One region of the Allomuricauda ruestringensis DSM 13258 genome, then DNA from elsewhere that is predicted to be linked to it. Evidence: riboswitches for the same ligand, from Rfam matches in the RefSeq annotation. Region 1 holds a riboswitch; the other holds the start of a gene.
The links. Region 1 has a riboswitch for thiamine pyrophosphate ahead of thiM (hydroxyethylthiazole kinase). Riboswitches for the same ligand answer to the same signal wherever they lie in the genome.
Positions count from the first base shown of each region.

Region 2: another riboswitch for thiamine pyrophosphate. It lies ahead of pnuC (nicotinamide riboside transporter PnuC); the one in region 1 lies ahead of thiM (hydroxyethylthiazole kinase).

Region 1 is NC_015945.1:2,868,515-2,879,422, reverse strand. It holds gene MURRU_RS12940 (DUF5777 family beta-barrel protein) at 1-665, shown strand, start outside; gene MURRU_RS12935 (DUF4138 domain-containing protein) at 1,615-2,406, opposite strand; gene traM (conjugative transposon protein TraM) at 2,403-3,335, opposite strand; gene MURRU_RS12925 (conjugal transfer protein TraK) at 3,316-3,942, opposite strand; gene MURRU_RS12920 (hypothetical protein) at 3,955-4,794, opposite strand; gene MURRU_RS12915 (coiled-coil domain-containing protein) at 4,794-5,399, opposite strand; gene MURRU_RS12910 (TraG family conjugative transposon ATPase) at 5,396-7,807, opposite strand; gene MURRU_RS12905 (hypothetical protein) at 7,800-8,078, opposite strand; gene MURRU_RS12900 (hypothetical protein) at 8,078-8,365, opposite strand; TPP riboswitch at 8,720-8,812, shown strand; gene thiM (hydroxyethylthiazole kinase) at 8,883-9,686, shown strand; gene thiE (thiamine phosphate synthase) at 9,683-10,321, shown strand; gene thiD (bifunctional hydroxymethylpyrimidine kinase/phosphomethylpyrimidine kinase) at 10,318-10,908, shown strand, end outside.
Region 2 is NC_015945.1:2,479,559-2,490,466, reverse strand. It holds gene MURRU_RS11260 (acyclic terpene utilization AtuA family protein) at 1-325, shown strand, start outside; gene MURRU_RS11255 (AtuA-related protein) at 329-640, shown strand; gene MURRU_RS11250 (alpha/beta hydrolase) at 651-1,682, shown strand; gene MURRU_RS11245 (glycoside hydrolase family 3 protein) at 1,770-4,082, shown strand; gene MURRU_RS11240 (acyl-CoA dehydrogenase family protein) at 4,242-5,258, opposite strand; gene pnuC (nicotinamide riboside transporter PnuC) at 5,227-5,826, opposite strand; TPP riboswitch at 5,883-5,988, opposite strand; gene MURRU_RS11230 (PAS domain-containing protein) at 6,116-6,655, opposite strand; gene rocD (ornithine--oxo-acid transaminase) at 7,014-8,258, opposite strand; gene rlmD (23S rRNA (uracil(1939)-C(5))-methyltransferase RlmD) at 8,493-9,905, shown strand; gene MURRU_RS11215 (DUF6452 family protein) at 9,936-10,454, shown strand; gene MURRU_RS11210 (DUF6048 family protein) at 10,435-10,908, shown strand, end outside.

The sequences.
Region 1 (10,908 bases):
AAATGAATGCACGTATTGCATTGGAATATGGCATCAGCGACAGACTTTCAACAGGATGGGGAGGAAGTACCTGGGATGGACTTTTTGATGGGTATGTAAAATATAAACTGATAAGGCAACGAAGCGATAAAAGCGGTTCCCCGCTCAGTATTACCCTTTTTCAGAATGCGAGCTATTACAGCGAAGCCCTTGGACCGTATATTGATGATGATTTTTCCAATAGGTTGTCGTTCACCACACAGGCGCTTATTGCAAGAAAGTTTACCTCCGATTTTTCCTTTCAAATAGCCCCAACATTTGTGCATAAAGGGTTACGGTTCTCAGGAGAAGACCCACAAAATCATTTTGCACTTGGCTTTGGGGGAAGGTATAAATTGGGAGGACATATTTCCTTTGTCTCGGAGTATTATGCGGTATTCAATCCCATTACATCAAGAAATACTTATGGACCCTTTAGCATCGGGGTAAATTGGGAATTGGGGGATGTTATGCTCCAGTTTATGCTCACAAACGCCTCACATATAGTTGAGGATGCCTATATCACGGATACAGCGTATAACTTCAATTTCAAGAACCCCAACCTCAATTTTGGCTTTACCGCCACATATGTTATCCATTTTAACCGAAAATTGAAAGGTTTGAAGCAAACAGGTCAAAACCCTTGAATGCGATTTAATCCAAAAGTTCCATTTGAATTGGTTCTGATAGGCTTTTCTTTCCCCTGTTAATACAATTTTAGGTAAGGATCAAACAACTTAGTTGGTTTAAGGATTTTAGGTGAATAAGTTTAATGGAAAATCCTTTTGGCTAGTGAATCTTTAGCACCAACTCTCTATTGCCTCCAAATTCGCCTAACCTAATTCCCAATTGTTCCCCCGTGCCCAATACAAACTTAGGTAGCACATACACAAAATGTTTGGCTTCGCCATGTCTCACTTTTTTGGGGTAATGTTACCTGTGGACGGGCACCATCCGGATTTCCTGATAAGAGGACTTTCGTTTCTTACTGCCATGGATCCGGAACACCTCCAAACGGTTCACTTCCAAATCGATCCTGGAATGGTTTCGGATTGCCAAAACCATATATTCCTCCCTTCCATCATACACAATATCCTCTAACCGCAGCCATAGTCTTTTTTGCGCTGTGTGGCCCTATTCGTAATAAAACTTTCATAATACAAAGTAGATTTAAATTATGGCACGAATCTATAGTAACATCCTAGCTTCATAAAGTGAAAAATCATGAGCGTTACCGGAAGGGGATTGAGTGTCATGAAATCATCATTGAACCTGAACTTACCTTGGTAATAGAATCATTTCCAACTCTAATTTCTTGGTTAACCCATTACCATATAAAATAATATATTCTATTAAAATTTGTAATGGTAAATATCTCCCAATATATAGCTTAGATGTCTGAAAATACACCCCGATATATGCTTTAGGTTAATAACCTCAGTTGTTCAATTAAAGATTATACTGGTAAGACTGGCGTGCTATATTGTTTATTGTCCAAACAGGTATGATTACTTTTGGTTGTAAGTCCAAAAGGGAGCTTGTTGAGAAATGACGTACTTAATTAAGGGGTCAAAACTTGCTTTAGGCCATTGGGTACTAATATATAATTTCAAGGGTTCTATTTCCCTGTAATTCCCGTAATATCAACTTTAATCGTTCTTGATCCCCAAGAACAAATTTCGGCATCACCAGCACAAACCGTATGGTTTCTCCCGTGGCAATGGTATGGGACAATCCAACGGTTTGTTTTACTTCCAATTGAATTTCTTGATAGGAGGCCCTTCTTTTTTTAGACCCGTTGATCCGTAACACCTCCAAATAACCTACCTCAAAATCAATTCCCGATCTGTTCTTGATAGCACCCACTAGATAAACATCATTTTCGATATAATGCATATCTTCCAATCGAAATACCATTCCTTTCTTTCTTTCCCTTGCCAAGGATTTAGAGTTTTGACCCAACAGTTTCCCAATTATTTTTTCATTATGGCCACTGACCCTATGTGATGTGGAATTGATGGGAACTTTGGCAGCATTCGGTCGCTCAATCCCAATCCGATGTTCCTTCTGGACAAAGTGGTTTAGTTGCAAAAGCTCCTTGGCATAGCTAAGAATATAAGCATATACCCCACCATTTGAAGTGATCACCAATAAATTACTATTGGGACCCTCTACACCCTGCAACAACCCAACATAGCCTGCCTCTTCCCTATCATAGGAAAAGACAAAACCTTCATGCCCCGTTACGGCCTGTTGAACGGGACTAGGAAAGAATAGTGCCACATTGGTGGTTTCGTTGGTATAAATAGTATCCAATACCCGTTGTCCCCTGACAACAACGATACAAAACAATCCCAAAACAACTAGGATAACTTCCTTACTTTTCATAATGCCGGTTTTAATACTACTTGATAGTTGTTCTTGATATCCACCTTTATGGCCCTGTTCCGCCTTTGAAAGATACGCTTCAGTCCCCCGATCTGAGGCATTCCGGGCAGGTTCACCTCCCCTATGGTTTCATCCAGGCCCCGTTCCACCACTTCTCCCTTTATATGGTTTTCCACATAAACACCTTCCCGCCCATCCTCAAGGTCATAGGCCTTCAACGAAATGTCTTTATCCCCAAACCCAAGAATGTCCACCAGGACCCGGTTGGGCCTGACCTTCACAAAACCATAGACTCGGGTATCCCTGGGAACGGATACTCCATGGAACTGTACATCCTGTGCCAACCGCAAATTCAAACGGTGTCCATCCCTCACGGTCTGGTCCCCATCCACATAGGCCAGTATCCCATGCCCTCCTGACCTGAAAATCATAGCCTGTGTCCTATTGGGATTGGAGGCAAAAAAAAGTTGGTGAGCAAGATATCGCTCTTGAATCGACACAGGTTCAGGCCCCTCCACCTTTTTATTTTCGGAGGTAACCATCCGATTTTCAGGGACTTTTTCTTCCCGCTCCATATGGAGTAAAGCATTTCCCTTACCCACAAGTTTTGAATGGCTGTACACGCTATCGATGATACGCTGTTTTTCATATTCCATATAGTCCAGATTGAAGTAGCCCTTATCATCGACCATATGGTCGGGGTATATCTGTGGTGCGGTAACCTCGCGCTCCTCTTTGAGGGCATCCAAGGCCTCCATCTTGGATTCATAAACCTTTTGGTTTTCTTCTAGGTCGGGCATCGGAATGCGATCCGGTTTGAGTTCGCTTTTTTTGTCCTTTCCAAAGGTGAAAACGGAGTAGGCCACGATAAAGAGCACCACGCCCACCAGGACCAATACAAATACAATCTTATTCTTTTGCGGTTTCATAATCTTCTATTTTACGTAACGAGTTTTCAAAAAAATCAGTGATCAACAACCCGTGGGGATTGTGCGGAAAATTCCGCTCCACACGGATCAAATGACCCGAGGTGATCAGTTCATAGGTATCGGTAACGGTTCCTCGGTTAATCCGAATCATCGTTCTTGTCTGAAAGGCATAAGGTTCCTTCGTCATGTCGATTTGGGAATCGATGCGTTCCACTTGTTGGACCAATGAATATTGCAGCAAACGGTTATAGAAGCCATCGGCCTTTTTTTGTCGATAGACGGCATCCACGGAAGCATTGCCCAACCATAGGGCCTTTTCCATGTTTTTCTCATAGCTGTTGGCCTCCACCCCATAGAACCAGTTATGGAACTGTTCCAGATGGGCCAGGGCCTCAACTTCCAGATTTTCACGTTGGGCAGCCAGTTTTAGAGGGATGACATTTCCTTCGGAACTGACAACAAAGGCACTATCCAAAGTCTGTCTATGGATCTTGACGACCAGAGTGACCGAAATGATACAGACCAGGCCGGTCATGATGATCAAGGCCAAGACCACAAATCGGTTCAACCGTAAAGCTTGTTGAATATTTTTAAAAGGTGTTTTCATTTATATAATTGTTTATCCGGTGAACAATCGCAGGGTAAAACTTGTGGCCTTTCGATAGAGTTTGAACTTGAGCAATACGATAAAACCGATGGAGCCCAACTGGATGACCGGGGCAAAGAACTCACTGCCCCAATCCGTCCCGAACAGGCTGCCCCAAAAGTTGGTATTGATCTCGGTATAGAGGTTGTTTACAAAGACATTGACCAAAAAGAAAGCGGGCACCAGCATATAGACCCCAGCATAGAGCTTGAAATAGGTATAGGCCAGATTTCGGAACTTTTCAAATACCGATAGGCTAATGACCAGTGGAAAAAAGGCCTGCATAATCCCCAAAAGGAAATACCGTTCGGCCAAAAACAAGGGATAGATGAATATATCCAACAACCACAGGATAACGCCTATGATAAAGGCCAACACCTTCAATCCGTACAAGGGGGTGACCAAGGCATCGTACAACAGGGCCATGGCCTTCTTGGCGGCTTCCAGGGCACCCACATCCCGTTCGAGATCTACATCCTGCAGCTGTAACGGGAGGAGTGCCGGAGCTGTGTGCCGGTACTGGGATTCAATGGCGACCAAGATACCATCAAACACATCCAATACCTGTGTGGAAAAAATGACCAAGAGCACCACCAAAAAATTCTTGGCCAGCTCTGTGGGGGTGAGCCCCCAGGTATGCCCATCGGTCACAGCGATGCCTTCATTGTATTTTTTCAACACATTGACCAAAAAGAACAGCACGGCCAAAGCCTTCATCCCCACAATCGTGTATTGTGAAAAGTCGCTATCCTTGATGGTCTGAAAGACCGCGTCCACATATTCCAATCCTATGCCCAAAAAGAACCCTGCCATCAATATTCGGTTTCACGGTTATTGATAATATCCTGCATCTTCCGGAAAGAGATGATCTCCCGGTAACGTCTTGTCTTGACCTCCAGTTCGGCCACCATTTCTTGGGACTGCTTTTTCTTTTCCATCAAAATAGCGGTGCGCTCCGCATCGGTCATCTTCAACAAATCGCTGGACAAAATCTGGTTGACAAAATCAAGGTCATCGATGGCCGCATCCATAATTTCCTCAAAAGACTCTGATATTCGCTCTACTTCCCCAGCCTTGATATAGGGCGAGTTTAAAATATCCCGCAAATCGGTTTGCACCGTCCGGTACAACCGCTCGTTGTTCCGCGCCAATTCACGGACCGCCTTCAATTGCTTGATGGTATTGTTCACCTTTACAATGTTATCCTTTTGTTCCTTCAAAAACTCCACGGTCTTTAACAGTTCCGAGGTCTGTTTGGCGGATTCCAACAAGGATTTGGTCATGCTGATAAAGTTCGTATTGTCATACACCGGCATTCCTTGGGCCGTAGCATGGCCTGGCAGATAAATGGCGATAATCAGGGCCAGACCGAGGGTACGTACCCATCTCCCAATGCTTTGTCTTGATACTTTTCTCATAGTCTTGTGCTTTTTTGTTTTACAAATTCCTTGATGGCCCTTTCCATCGAACCCAATTGTTCATACAACCCCATGATCTCGGCATTCTCGACCCCATCGGTGAGATAGGCGGCATAGACCTCTGGTGGGACTTCCAAACGAAAGACATTGCTTTCCTTCCCTATCTTGATAAATATCTCGGTGTACTTCCGGTCTCCGGTCAAGTTGTTGCGGATGGACTTCAGTTGGTTCAAATCATGGCTAGAAAGGTTGAGTCGTTTTTGCAGTGCATCATAACCTTTCTCGTTCCGCAAACTGTAAATGACCTGGGTATTCTCTAGGATACTGGCCGAAGTTGAATTTTCCGGTAATTGGTTGATGGATTGCAGGACAATGCCGATGGCCCCGTTCTGTTTTCGGATGGCCTGATAGTAGAACTCCACGCTTTCCAATACGTTGGGGAACTTCAACTGCTTGGCAAACTCATCAAAGAGAATAATGCCCCGCTCGGAACGGTTCCGCCAAATGGTGCGTTGGATGGCCGACTTGATAAGCTTGAGCATCACGGAGAGGATTTCCTTGTTGTCCCGGACCTCGTCCAGTTCAAAGATGATGAGCCGCTTGTCCTCGATGGTATAGGTCTGATCGGCCCCGGAATTGAACAGAAAGCTGTAAGGACCACCTTCCACATATTCGGAGAGGATATGCAAAAAGTCATAGGTGCTGAAATGTGCTTCCTTGATCTGCAAATCTTGGATAAGCATGTCTTTTCTGTCGTCCACGAACTGGTAGAGCGAAGCCAAGGAATGGTCTTGTCGTATGGTTTTATAATACAACAGCAGCACCTTTTTGATGGCTACTTCTTGGGATTTGGAAGCATGGTTTTGAGCGAGTAGTTCCAAGAGAAAGATAGCAAGGTCTTCCAACCGTTCCGGTGTCAGGTCGGCATCGTCGGAAATATAAAAAGGGTTGATGCCCAGATTTTTGCCTTGTTCGTAGCGCAGGATGATATGGTCGTCCGGGTAGAGCTTGGCAAACTTGGCATAGGAACCTCCCAGGTCAATTAGGACCAACCGGACTCCGGATTCAAAATATTGCCGAAGGATGTTATTTGCAAGAAAGGATTTGCCCTCGCCCGTGGGGGCGAAAATGGCAAAGTTGCGCGCCTTGATGCGATGTTTCCCTTCATCCCAGACATCCTTCAATACGGGAATGTTGTACTGCCGGTCATTGAAGATGATGCCCGCAGCATCCGACTTATAATTGGTGTTGTTGATATACAGGCAGAGGGCATGCTTCATATCTGTCACGTACATATCTTCATTGGAGAAATTGGTGGCATGACAGGGATAGGAATTCAGGAAATAATGCTTGCGTTCCTCACCATTGGGATGATATGGCACGATGTCCAATTCCTTGAAACCTGCCTTGATTTGGGATGCTATCCGTTTCAAATGTTCAGCTTCCGAATGCCAGAAAATGACATTGAGATGGCCCCGGATGATACGCGATGAATCATCATTGTTGATTTGGTCCAGAATATGCTGGACCTTTTTGTGGACGACCTTGTTCAAGGAACCGAAATTGGAGCTTTTGCTCAATTCCACCACTTTCTTGTCCAGCAGTTTGCGCCATTTGTGTTTATCGTCCAGATAAAGGATGTGGTTCACGATATGGTTCTCGTTCAGGTCCAATCCCAATCCATCGATAAACCCTTGATGAAAGCTAAAATCATCTGAAGTGAATTTCTCATTGGTCTTACTGCTCTGGACAGATTCGCCAAAACAACACTCGTTGTTGACCGCTATGGCATCAAAATAATGGTCGCCAATCTCGATGTGTTTTTTACCGAGTAAAATATCCGTATCGAAATCTTGATTAAAGCCATTGTAGTAGTTGTTCGTATGGGAAAAAATGTCATCAGGAGCCATTGGGCTCAATGACACACGTTGGCTATTGTTGACAAAGGAAACAGCATCATTGACCGCAGAGATGAACTCCGCCACTTGGACATCCAGCTTTCGGTGGTAGCCCTTTTCGGTTTTCCGGAAGGGATTGACATATTTGGCAGCATTCAAAGCCTTGTCCAAAGGCAGTACAAAGAACAGGTAACTTTGATGGCTTAGGTGTTCCCTCCCCTTAAAATAGTCATGTGTCTCTTTTTCCAAAAAAGTACGGTTGGGCAATCGTTCGGCATTGTATCCCACTTTTTGGTAGCCATCCTGTTTGTGGATGACCGTACCCGTGGGCAGGGACTTAAAGGCTTGGAACCAAATCCCGTGCAGTTCCTCAAAATCGGATTCGGAGAGGGAATGGATTTCGGAAAGGGCTGCATCGTAGCATAGTACCACATTGCCGTTGTTGGCAAAGACCACATGGTTTTGGATGTCCAGAATGGGATGATGGGAATTCAGGTTGATCTTATGCATAGGAAAGGGAACTTAAGCGTTTGTTGCTGATGGTGCCAGGGAAGACCTTTTGAATGGCAAGTAATTGAGGATTTTTGACCCACCGCCCCAATGCCCCATAAAGCAGGGCATTGAACAGCAGTAGGGCCACGATGACACCAAAATTGAAAGAAAAGATGATGACCAATAAGGAGCCGATGACCGATACCATCATCAGGGCAAAAAGGGCTATGGGGAGTCCCATGATCATCGCTTGTTTTCGAATGTTCCGATAGACCTGATACCTTTTCATTAGACCACGATTCCAATGAGATAGGTAAAGATGCCCACGACGGCCCCTGCAATCAGCACAAAGACAAGTACACGGGTAATCCCTTTTTTGAGGTCTGAATTCTCCCCAAAGAAATGTCCTGCATTAAAAAGGAATCCTACTAAAAAGATGACCCCAAGGATAATGGGAAATATGGCCCGGATGGTTTCGGAAATGTCATTGACGGAATCTTCGATACCCCCGATCTGGGCCAAAATGGAACTGGAAACGAAAAGTAAGAGGATGGTAATGAATTGTGATTTTCGCATATCGTAAACGCTTTTGGATTAGACGATTTTTGATAGACGAAAAGTACTTGAAATACCAACTCAAATAACTGAATATTAGATATTTGTGAATAACATATTGTTTCAATCCAAAGACTGCGTTTTAATGTGAATTGGCTTTATCCTGAAGGGTAATTCGAGGTATCGCTGTTGACAGGCAAAAAATCACCGGCAAGAATAGTGCTATAAAATTCCATTTGAATTCATTGGACAAAAAAAATTGGACGAATCAGGCTGTTTTCTGATAATTCTGAATTTGTGCTTCGCCCATTTCCCGGATGGGACTGCATAGTAGTATTTCAAACACCTTTTTTGCTTAAATTATATGTATATTCGCCTATGCTTTAGGGGTATTCTGAAAAGAATTGAGAGAGTCCCTTGGAACCTGATACGGCTCACACCGACGTAGGGAAAAGCGAAACAGGCATCACTTTCTTGTGACGTTACTTTCCTTTGTTTTCCGATTTGCTCCTAAGGCCATTTTAATTTAAAATCAAAAATGGTAATGGAACAAAATCTTTGGAAACACATCCAATACGTAAGAACAAAATCCCCACTGGTACACAATATCACCAACTATGTCGTGATGAACAATACGGCAAATGCCCTTCTTGCGGCCGGAGCATCCCCTATTATGGCACATGCAAAATCCGAGGTCCCTGATATGGTTGCCCTTGCCTCGTCAACGGTCATCAACATCGGAACCCTGGACGAATACTGGTCCGAAGCCATGCTTTTGGCCGCCGAGACAGCCCATACATTGGGCAAACCGTGGGTATTGGACCCTGTTGGTGCCGGAGCCAGCCCGTTCAGGGATAAAGTACTGCAAGAATTGTTGAACTTTAAACCAACCGTGGTCAAGGGCAATGCCTCTGAAATCATGGCATTGGCCCAAGCAAACCAAGAGGCTACCAAAGGAGTGGACAGTACGGCGGCGAGCAATGAAGCCATAGAAGCTGCACATACTATTTGCTCAGCATATAATGCCATTGTCTGTATATCTGGTGCCACGGATATTATCACAGATAGTGCGCAAAGAATCCAAATAGCCAATGGAACACCCTTAATGACCAAGGTGACCGGAACGGGCTGTACCGCATCTGCATTGATCGGTGCTTTTATTGGAGTTGTGGAAAATAAAACCGAGGCAGTGACCGCAGCAATGGCGTTGTTGGGCATAGCCGGTGAATTGGCCAGAAAACAATCTAAAGGCCCCGGTACCTTACAACTGCATCTTTTGGATAAGCTCTATAGCTTAACGGAAAAGGAGTTTTGCGACTATATCAAGATATCGAAGCCATGAAGCTCCATTCCCAATTCCCTTACCCACTGTATTTGGTCATTTCGGAAGAAGCCTGCAGAGGAAAAGATATGTTGAAAGTTACGGAACAAGCCATTCAGGGAGGTGTCGATATCCTCCAATTGCGTGAAAAGAAGCTACTGGAGCATCTGTTTTTGGAAAGGGCACAACGGTTAAGGGAAATCACTGAGAAATATAGTGTCCCGTTGATCATCAATGACAATCCAAAGGTTGCCTACCAGGTAAATGCTGCCGGCATTCATGTGGGCAACAAGGATTCCCGTCCCGCAACCTTGAGACAGCAGCCTTATTTCAAGGAAAAGCTGATAGGATATTCGATAGAGTATCTGGCACAACTGGACAATGCGCAAACGACCGTGTCCGACTATCTCGCGATAAGCCCGGTATTCAGGACGGATACAAAAAGGGATACCGTAACGGAATGGGGATTGGAAGGCCTTGCCACAATACGCGAATTGACGCAAAAACCATTGGTGGCCATTGGCAACATCCATGCAATAAATGCAGGAGCCGTTATACAGGCAGGTGCCAACTGTATTGCCGTGGTATCGGCCATATGTGGTGCCGACAACCCCAAGAAAGCAGCCTATGAACTAAAAAATGAAATCGTAAAATGAAGAAATACACCTATCCATCCGTATTGGCCATTGCCGGTTTTGACGGAAGCGGCGGGGCCGGAATTCAAGCGGATATCAAAACAATATCGGCTCTGGGTTGTTATGCTACTTCCGTACTGACCGCCTTGCCCGTGCAGAACACCCAAGGGGTGCGAAAGATTTATCCCATTCCCGTTGAAGCCGTTGCCGATCAGATCGAAGCGGTCATGGACGATATTCAACCTGAAGCCATAAAAATAGGAATGGTACATACTCCGGAACTAGTGGAAACCATTGTACGGACTTTAGGAAATTACAACAGGATACCCATCGTATTTGACCCTGTAATGGTCGCCACCAGCGGACATCGTCTTATCGAAACTGATACGATAGATGCCCTGATCGAGCAGTTGCTGCCCATCGCAACGCTCATTACACCCAATATGGACGAGGCGGCCCTATTGGCCCACACGGAAGTGAAGACCTTGGAAGAAATGCGGACTGCCGGGGAACGTATCAAGGAACTGGGGTGCAACAGTATCCTCATGAAAGGGGGACATCAGGAAACAACCCATATCACTTCCCTATTTTTTGACCAGAACGATAAA
Region 2 (10,908 bases), 390 kb from region 1:
ATTGGCGATTGAAATCATCAAAGAAAGATTACGATCCATGGATTTGGAAGTGGAGGATATCCTTTTTGACCTAATTGGGGTCAACAGTCTTTTTAAAGGGAATGAAACCAAAGCAAGCCCTACGGAAGTTCGATTGCGAGTAGCCGCTAAAACAAAAAGCAGAAAAGAGGCCGCACAGTTGGTCAATGAACTGGAAACACTGTACACCAATGGTCCGGCAGCTGGAGGCGGTGTTAGCAAAACGGTCACAGAAATCATTGCCATCCAATCTGTCCTAATTGATAAAGCTAGGGTAGCTCCCGCAGTTGAATACTTTAAAAGCTAACAAATGAAACTAAAGGATCTAGCACATTCTCGAACAGGAGACAAAGGAGATATTATAAATATCTCGCTTATTGTTTTTGATGAAAAGGATTATCAAACCTTGCAAAAATTGGTGACTGCCACTGCAGTGAAAAAGTTTCTTGGAGAAATGGTCCTGGGCGAGGTAATACGATATGAACTCCCAAACCTCGGTGCAATGAATTTTGTAATCCACAAGGCACTTCGGGGAGGTGTAACACGCTCCCTGCGATTGGACAAGCACGGAAAAACATTATCGTCCTATCTGTTGGAAATGCCACTGGAAATAAAAAACTAAAACTTAATTGATGAAAACATTCTTAAAATTGATATTGGTCATTTGTACCCTTCAGTTGACCTATGCGCAAACCACAAAGGGAACCATAGTAATTGATTCCATTTACTCTGAGAATTTGGAAAATAATTTTGATGAAAACCCTACTCGCGAAGTTGGGGTTTATCTTCCTCCCAACTATGACAAGGGAACTCAAAAATATCCCGTAATTTATTTTTTGCACGGCTTTTATGGCGACCACAACATGTTGGAGCCCATGAAGGAAATCTTGGATTTTGCCATAGAGACCAAACGAATTCGACCTTTTATTTTGGTGATTCCCAACCAAAAAACCACCTACGAGGGGAGTTTTTACTCCAATTCTGGCATTTTTGGAAATTGGGAGGACTTTACCGTACAAGATTTGGTGAAATACATGGACGAAAATTACCGCACGCTGGCCAAAAAAGAAAGTCGCGGCATTACAGGCCACAGCATGGGCGGTTATGGTGCTTTGAACATCGCCATGAAACATCCAGATGTTTTCAATACCGTTTATGCCATCAGCCCCGGAGCTTTGGCCATAGTTCGTGAGTACGGACCGAACAGCAATACCTTTAAAGAGCTTTCGGAAATATCGACCTACGAAGCATTGGAAAAAACATATTTTGGCAAAGTCATGGTAGCTTTTGCCCGTTCCTGGTCCCCCAACCCGAACAACCCTCCTTTTTACGGTGATTTTCCGTTTGGGTATAAAGATGGCGAGTTGGTCATACACCAAGAAACACTTAAAAAATGGCATGATAATATGCCTTTTTACAATCTCGAAAATTATATTGACAATCTAAAAAGCTTGAAAGCCATCAAAATGGATTGGGGCAGAAATGCAGGAGAACGATTTACACAGCAATGTAAAATGTTCAGTATAAAATTGGAAAACCTGGGTATTGACCATTTCGCTGAGGAATACATTGGAACCCATGTGAATAATATCTATACAAAAAATGGCCGTTTGCCCCAACAAGTGTTGCCTTTTTTTGAGTATTATCTTGAGTTCGAAGATTAAAACCAATCAAAAGTAGCGGTATTGTAATATCTTTTTAAATACAAGTCATTAACTTGCAATTGATTCCCACACAAACAACTAAACAACATGCATAGCTTAAAACAAAACCTTCGATGGGGCAGTCTGTTCTTAGTAACCATATTTATAGGGTGTAGCCCAAAATTTACCGAAGAAAAAAAGGATAGCTTCAACCTTGTTCACAATGAAGATGGAGCAACCCTTGGGTACAGCCCAGATTCGAAAGTATCCATTCTAACCGTTGACCGTTTGGCCTTTAAGGACCTGAACCAAAACGGTACTTTAGACCCTTATGAGGATTGGAGGCTCCCTGCCGATGAAAGAGCCCATGATCTTGCCTCAAAAATGAGTGTGGAGCAAATTGCCGGTTTAATGCTATACAGTGCCCACCAATCCATTCCCGGAGGGGGCAACAGTTTTTTCGGGGCCGTAACCTATAATGGAAAACCGTATGAAGAAAGCGGGGCCAAACCCAGTGACCTATCCGATGCACAAAAGAAATTTCTTTTAGAGGATAACTTACGCCATGTATTGATCACCAGTGTAGAATCCCCCGGAATATCGGCACAATGGAACAACAATGCCCAAACCTTGGTGGAAGGCATTGGATTGGGAATTCCCATAAATACCAGCTCAGATCCAAGACATGGCAGTGATTCTTACGCAGAATTTAATGCTGGTGCGGGTGGAACAATATCCATGTGGCCAAGCACCTTGGGATTGGCGGCCAGTTTTGACCCATCTTTAATGCAACAATTTGGCGAAATTGCTTCCAAGGAATACCGTGCCCTGGGAATTGCCACGGCACTTTCCCCACAAATAGATTTGGCAACAGAACCGCGCTGGTCCCGTTTTGATGGCACCATGGGCGAAGACCCAAAACTTGCTGCAGATATGGCGCGGGCTTATGTTGAAGGCTTCCAAGCTTCAGAAAATGGCGATTGGGGCAAGCAAAGTGTAAATGCCATGGTGAAACATTGGCCTGGTGGTGGTCCGGAAGAAGGTGGTCGAGATGGCCATTTTGGGTATGGATCCTATGCCGTTTACCCCGGGAAAAACCTAGAAGATCATTTAAAGCCGTTTACCGAAGGGGCCTTTGACTTGGAAGGCCCAACAGAAATGGCCACTGCCGTAATGCCTTACTATACTATTTCCTATAATCAGGATACCAAAAATGGAGAAAATGTGGGGAATGCCTATAACAAATACTTGATTACAGACCTGCTACGTGGCAAATACGGCTACGATGGTGTGGTGTGTACAGATTGGGGGATTACAAGCGATGCACCCAATGTATATGAATTTAGAGGCAAACCTTGGGGTGTTGAAAATTTGAGTGTTGCAGAAAGACATTATAAAATTATTGAAGCAGGTTGCGACCAATTTGGTGGCAACAACGATATGGGACCTGTTATCGAAGCCTATCAAATGGGCGTTGAGGAACATGGCGAGGAATACATGCGCAAACGTTTTGAGACTTCTGCCGTAAGGTTATTGAAGAATATCTTCAGGACAGGGTTGTTCGAAAATCCGTATTTGGATGTATCAGAAACAGAACAAATCGTGGGTAATGCCGAATTTATGGAAGCGGGTTACAATGCACAGCTCAAATCCGTAGTGATGTTGAAGAACAGTTCAGAAACCTTACCCGTGCAAGCCAAGAAAAAAGTATATGTACCCCAGCGCTATGTTGCCCCTACCGTTAACTGGTTTGGCGTAGCTACGCAAGAACGTACGGAGCATCCATTTAATATGGAAATAGTAGCCAAGTATTTCGAAGTTGTGGATGAGCCTAGTGATGCTGATTTTGCACTCGTAGGCATACAAAGTCCAAATGGTGATGTTGGATACGACTTTGCCGATACGGAAAAAGGAGGCAATGGATATATGCCAATAAGCTTGCAGTACGGAACCTATACTGCTACTCATGCCAGGGAAACCAGTTTAGCAGCAGGAAGCCCGCTTGAGGATGGTATAACAAACCGCTCTTACAAAGGCAAAACAACAACCGCTGTCAATATTTCAGACATGAGTTTGGTTACGGATACCAAAAGAAAAATGGGAGATAAACCCGTTGTTGTAATTGTTAAAGTATCCAAACCTATGGTTTTCGCTGAGATTGAGCCTTCAGCCGATGCTATTTTGGTACATATGGGCGTTCAGGACCAAGCATTAATGGATATTGTTTCCGGCAAAGTGGAACCCTCCGCCATGTTACCATTCCAAATGCCAAACGATATGATAACCGTTGAATCTCAATTTGAGGATGTGCCAAGGGACATGGAACCCTATACGGACTCCAATGGAAATGCGTACGATTTTGCTTTTGGGCTCAACTGGAACGGCACAATTGATGATGCACGGGTAAAAGAATATAAATGACAACAAACAATCGGAACAAGAAAAGCACTGGGTTTTGAAGAAATTACCGCCTATGTGATGAAACCCGTGTTTGGGGATAAATTGATGGAGATTTTTTAACTGAAGTTTATAAAAGCAATCAGCAGTGAGCATTTTTATATTCCATCAAACTTAGGGCGTCTACCTAAAAATATGATGCTGGGTAGCGGTAAAATAATCCTTGAACACTTGGTTCAAAGGATGGCTTTCTTTACTGGCGGCAATACCCAGCAAGGGATATGCCCTAATTATGGCATCAGATAACAACCGTACCGAACCCAAGGCCTTTTGGTGTATTTCATCTGTCATGGTATTCGGCAACTCACTTCCCATATCGATCTTCCGTTGTATTTGATCGGCATAACCCATAGTTAGTGAGTCTGCTTTTTGTATGACTTTTTGGAGTTTGTCCACACTTAGGTTTTTGCTGGAAATCTTTAGGGCCTCTTCCAAAAAATGTGCTGCCATGCCTATATAGTTCATCCATAAGGTCAAATCAGCAAATATGGAAAAAGGTATTTTAAAAATGGAATGGGGCTGGTGTAGCTCATTATATACAAAACTATATTTTTCATGTACCCACTTGGATCGCACCTCAAAAGAATCTGTAGCAGTGGCCTTTAAGCCCATAGTGTTCCAATCCTTGATAATTTGGACCTCTCCCTTTTTGAGTACAAAGGAGCGTACCAAGGGAGTACCGTCTTTCTGGAGTACATCTTTACCATCTTCACGAATCTTTGCATTTAAGGTAAAGTGTGTTAGGTAAGGTGCCCCAGTGGCGTATTTCCATGTTCCCGAAATAACATAGCCCTCGCCTTTTTTCTCAGCTGTGCCAAAAACCCCTCCACTGCCCCCAAAGCATACGGGCTTTTCTGGGTCAATAAAAATTTCATCGGCCACTGCTTTTTTTAGATTGCCAATAAAGAAATTCGCACCACTGCACAGCGTAATTGTCCATCCCAAGCTTCCATCAACCTTTGCCAGCGACCGTAATTTTTTCAGCCCTTCGGGAAGGGACATTTCCAATCCGCCATAAGATTTGGGAACCCATAGATTCCAGAGTTTTTCTTGGGCAATCCAGTTCAACACCTCAGGGGAGAATGCTTCTTTACCAAAATCAAGACTGCTAAGCCCCTGCATAGGTTCCATCACGCTCATTTGCAATAATTTTTTTCCATTTGATATACCCGGATATGGCCACTGCGAACAAAAAAGCCGTCAAACCTGCATAGATGTACAATTCCTTATAGATCAGCAAGGGAATGGATATAAAGTTGCTAATGTTCAAATAGATCCAGTTTTCTATTTTTCGTTTTGCCATCAACCACATACCGGCCCAAGCAAAAGCACAGACCAAGGCATCCCAATAGGGGACATCGGAATCCGTGTGTTGTGCCAACCAATAGGCCATCAGCACAAAACAGCCCAAAACAATTCCTCCTGCTATAGTGTGCTCCCTTCGGTTGGAAGTAGATATGGGTGTTTCTTGCTTTTGTTTTCCCATCTTCCAATAAAACCAACCATAAACACTCATCACCAAATAATAAAGGTTGAGTAAAATATCCGCATATAATTGGGATCGGTACAATACCCAGATGCTGATCAAAATGGCAACAATTCCAAAAAGGTAGTTATGAATATTGTTCTGACGGGCCAAAAGGACCTGAACCACACCAAAAATGGTTCCCAGCCATTGCAATAAGGTAAGTTGTGAAAGAAATTCCATTGTTTTGAGTTATCCATTTCTAATAATCATGGGGTACCCAAATTGGAACACGGGCAAGATTGACTCACCAAATTCCCTACGCCAGCATTACCTGGATCAGGTGCGAAGTATTCAACTTCTGGGTATGATCTCAGCCCCTATCGGGACACCCCATTCAATTTGTAAAGGTATGGAATAGTCATGATTTTAATAAAAAGTAGCTACAGAATCACACACTAACCTCCCTCTGTTGAAAATCTGTAAAAATCTACAACTGTTTCAAATAAAAAGCAGAGGAAGTGGGTCTTATTTAAGCAGTCAACAATTCTTTTTCCAGAGCAATAAAATGGGTCAGCTCTTTTTTTGAATCATAAAGCGGCAGTATTTTAATCTGGCATACATAGGATTCCCCGCTCTTTCTATAATTTACAATGGACCCCGTATAGCCATGTTTGCAATGTAGCTGTTCGCCAATGTCCCTGATCGTGCTTTTTGAGGTCTGCTCTCCCTGAAGAAATGTAGGTTTTTTTCCTAGGGCGTAGTTTTTGGCGTAACCGGTCATCTCCGTGAACCCATTGTTAACCCAAATAATATGTTGATCAAAGCTTGTTAAAACCAGGGCTTCATAAACTTCTTGCCGTAGCATCTCTTGAATATTAGGTCCAATATTTCCTTTGAGGATGAATTTTAATTGTTCTATGTCAGCTTCCTTTTTTAGATTTTTGATGAGATGATGGTAAGCTTCTAAATACAAATCAAAACTGAGCAAAGGTGAAATATATGTGCTATTCTCTTCCCTCATAACCTTAACTTTTGATAGTTTGTACAGCCTTGGTAAAAGCCTCTTCATATAAACTATATTTTTCCATTGGATTACTGTCACTTTAGGTTTTGGCACTCCAATTTCAATAGCCTCAACTATTGTTAAAAACAATCGAAATACTTAAAGATGATATACTCTCCCGCTCTTCGTTGTTAATCTCTACCGCATTACATTGGCACAGGGAAATAGGTCCCACCTGCATTCGAACTTTGCATTGCATCGTTGACCATATTTTCCTCGTAGTGTACCATAAAAAAAGAGACTGTCTAAAAAAAGTACTGAAATGCGTCATTATAAGAACCTGTATCCTACCCGTCCAACAGCCAGATAAGTTCAGGTTAACGAAAAACGATATTTTAGACAGCCTCCTAAACTTTAAATTAATCTACTTAGAAAAATCCTGTAGTGTTTTGATGATAATGGAAACACAATCCATCAACTGCTCACGGTTCATTACCAAAGGTGGCGCAAAACGGATAATGTTGCCATGCGTCGGTTTCGCCAACAATCCATTCTCCTTTAATGCCATACAAATATCCCAAGCGGTCGAGCTCTCTTCCGTATCGTTGATTACAATGGCATTGAGCAGCCCTTTACCACGCACTTTCACCACCAAATCGCAGGAAGGGATAAACTTGTTCAACTCTTCCCGGAACAATTCCCCCAATTCTTGGGCGTTCTCTGCCAAATTCTCTTCTTTGATCACCTCCAAAGCGGCCGTACTTACCGCAGCGGCAACAGGATTTCCACCAAAAGTACTGCCATGGCTTCCCGGAGTGATTACTTCCATAATATCATCGTTCGCCAAAACACCCGAAACAGGGTACACCCCCCCGGAAAGGGCTTTGCCCAAAATTAGAATATCCGGTTTTACATCTTCGTGGTCTACCGCCAACATTTTGCCTGTTCTTGCGATACCGGTCTGTACTTCATCGGCAATAAAAAGTACATTGTATTTTTCACAAAGGGCCTTGGCTTTTTTCAAATATCCTTCGGATGGCACATAAACCCCGGCTTCACCTTGAATGGGTTCTACCAAAAATCCGGCAACATGTGGATTACTTTTCAAAGCATTTTCCAAAGCCGTGAGGTTATCGTACTCAATTTTCACAAATCCTTCAGTGTACGGCCCGTAATTTTTTCTCGCCACTTCATCATTGGAGAAAGAAATAATAGTGGTTGTTCTGCCATGAAAATTGTTTTCGCAAACAATCACCTTGGCTTGGTTTTCTGGGATGCCTTTTTTCTGGTATGCCCACCTTCTACAAACCTTCAAAGCAGTCTCAACGGCCTCTGCCCCTGTGTTCATGGGCAACAACTTATCAAAACCAAAGGTTTCGGTTGCGTATTTTTCGTACTTCCCCAACATATCATTATAAAAAGCCCGCGAAGTCAAGGTCAATGTTTTTGCTTGCTCCACCATGGCCCCAACAATTTTGGGGTGACAATGTCCTTGGTTTACGGCAGAATATGCCGAGAGAAAATCATAATACTTTTTTCCTTCCACATCCCACACATAAACCCCTTCACCCTTGCTCAAGACCACAGGAAGTGGGTGGTAATTGTGTGCTCCGTACTTGTTTTCCAAATCTATCGCTTGCTGCGATGTTAAATGCTCTAAAACAGCCATTTCATTAAATGATTAAAATTGATAAAATAACCATTCCTACTGTACCTTTATTCTTTCGAAGTCTCGAAAAAGCAGCGTGGGAGAGAAATCATCCCTTGGAGTGCCCGCAAATTACAAATTAATTGATGAAAATATAATTTTCTGAAAGTGATTCCCACTTGAACAACCGAAAGTTTAGCTGCAATTTAAGAAGCTGCGTTCTGTGAAATACCAAAAAGAACTTACTTTTGCGGCATGCGTAAAAACAAAAGGAGAAAAACGTTTGAAAACGTAGAGGTAGTCGATGCCGGTGCAAAGGGAAAATCTGTGGGCAAGGCCCCGGACGGACGTGTAATTTTCCTTACCAATGCCGTTCCCGGAGATGTAGTGGATGTAATGACCACCAAAAAACGAAAAGCATATTTTGAGGGGGTTGCCACCAATTTCCACACCCTTTCCAATAAAAGAACCGAACCCGTTTGTGAGCATTTTGGTGTATGTGGTGGTTGCAAATGGCAGCACATGGGTTATGAGCATCAGCTCTATTTTAAGCAAAAAGAAGTCGAGAACAACCTTAAGCGTATTGGTAATCTCGATCTTCCGGAAATAACCCCCATTCTAGGTTCCAAAGCGCAATACTTTTATAGGAACAAGATGGAGTTCTCTTTTTCTGATAGCCGCTGGTTGACCCAGGAGGAAATCAACTCCGACATTGAAATTGAAGATAGGAATGCTTTGGGATTCCATATTCCTGGTATGTGGGACAAGATTTTGGATATAAAAAAGTGCCATTTACAGCAAGACCCTTCCAATGCCATACGGTTAGAGGTGAAAAATTTTGCCAATAAAAATGGCCTCACCTTTTTCAACCCCAGAAGACAGGAAGGACTTTTAAGAACGCTGATGATCCGAACATCATCCACAGGGGAAATTATGGTGCTTATCCAATTTTTTGAAGATAATAGGGAACACCGCGAATTATTGCTGAATCATATTAAGGAGAAATTCCCTGAAATAACAGCCTTGCTCTACGTCATCAATTCCAAAGGAAACGACACCATTTATGATCAAGAGGTAATCTGTTTTGCAGGCCGGGACCATATTTTTGAGGAGATGGAAGGGCTTCAGTTCAAGATCAATGCAAAATCATTTTATCAGACCAATTCGGAACAAGCGTATGCGCTTTATAAAGTAGCAAGGAATTTTGCAAATCTTACGGGCAACGAATTGGTGTACGATTTGTATACCGGAACGGGAACCATAGCGCAGTTTATCTCCAAAAATGCCAAAAAAGTGGTCGGCGTGGAGTCCGTTCCCGAAGCTATTGAAGATGCCAAGTCCAATGCGCTTCACAACAACATTTCTAACGCTGAATTTTTTGTTGGCGATATGAAAAATGTGTTCAACGATAGCTTTATTTCAGAACACGGTCAGCCCGACGTGATCATAACCGATCCTCCACGAGACGGCATGCACAAACAAGTGGTCGGGCAGCTTTTACAAGTGGCACCGCCCAAAATTGTTTACGTAAGCTGCAACAGCGCAACCCAGGCAAGGGATTTGGCTCTTATGAAAGAAAAATACGAAGTCACCAAGGTTCAACCAGTAGATATGTTTCCACAGACACACCACGTTGAAAATGTTGTACTTTTGGAAAAACGGGTGTAGTTTTTAAATTAAAATCCATAGGTAACCGGAATGAAGAAAATAATCCCCATCCTACTTATTGCATCAATGCTATATTATGTTTCTTCCTGTGAAAAGGACGATATCTGCGTTGAGGGAGACACGCCCCTTATGGTCATCGGTTTTTTTGACATTGAAGATACTACAGAAGTCAAAAGGGTATCCTCCATCCGAATCCGAAATATAGATATTGATAGTATTTTGACCAATGGTTCTTTTAGCGACAGAGCAAATTCGCCAGATTCATTGATGGTTCCCTTAAGGAGCAGTGCAACAAGTACTATGTACCAGATTATTTCTGGTTCACGAGATGATGATGAAACGGAACAGGAAATTGGGAATATTGACACCTTAACCATTTCTTACGACCTTGGCGAAGCTTTCATCTCAAGGGCCTGTGGGTTTGTGGTCAATTATAACAACATCACCGTTACCGTACCGGAAAGTGCCGAGAATTGGATTCAAGATATTAAGGTTGTTCAACCTAACGTAGAAAACACCGATAACATCCATGTCAAAATATTTCATTAGCATTTTTATTGGCCTGCTCCCAATTTTGGTGCAAGCACAAAGCGAACCTATCGACCTTCAACAAAAGGATACGATAGAATATAAAGATCAATACGGGCTTCGCGTGGGTGCAGACATTAGCAAATTGGTACTTTCCTTTATGGATGAAGATTACACCGGCCTGGAATTGGTGGGTGACTACCGACTTACCCATAAGCTGTATTTGGCTGCCGAATTGGGGAACGAAACCAAGAGACAGGACGAAAGTTTGAACAACACCCTTTTATACGATTACGAAACCTCGGGAAGTTATATTAAAGCAGGTGTAGATATAAATACCTACGAAAATTGGTATGGAATGAACAATGCCATTACCATTGGAGGTCGTTATGCGGTGGCAAGTTTTAACCACACCTTGAACGATTATAGCCTTTACGAAACAAACCAGTTCTTTAACAAAGAGTTTTTGCCCGGC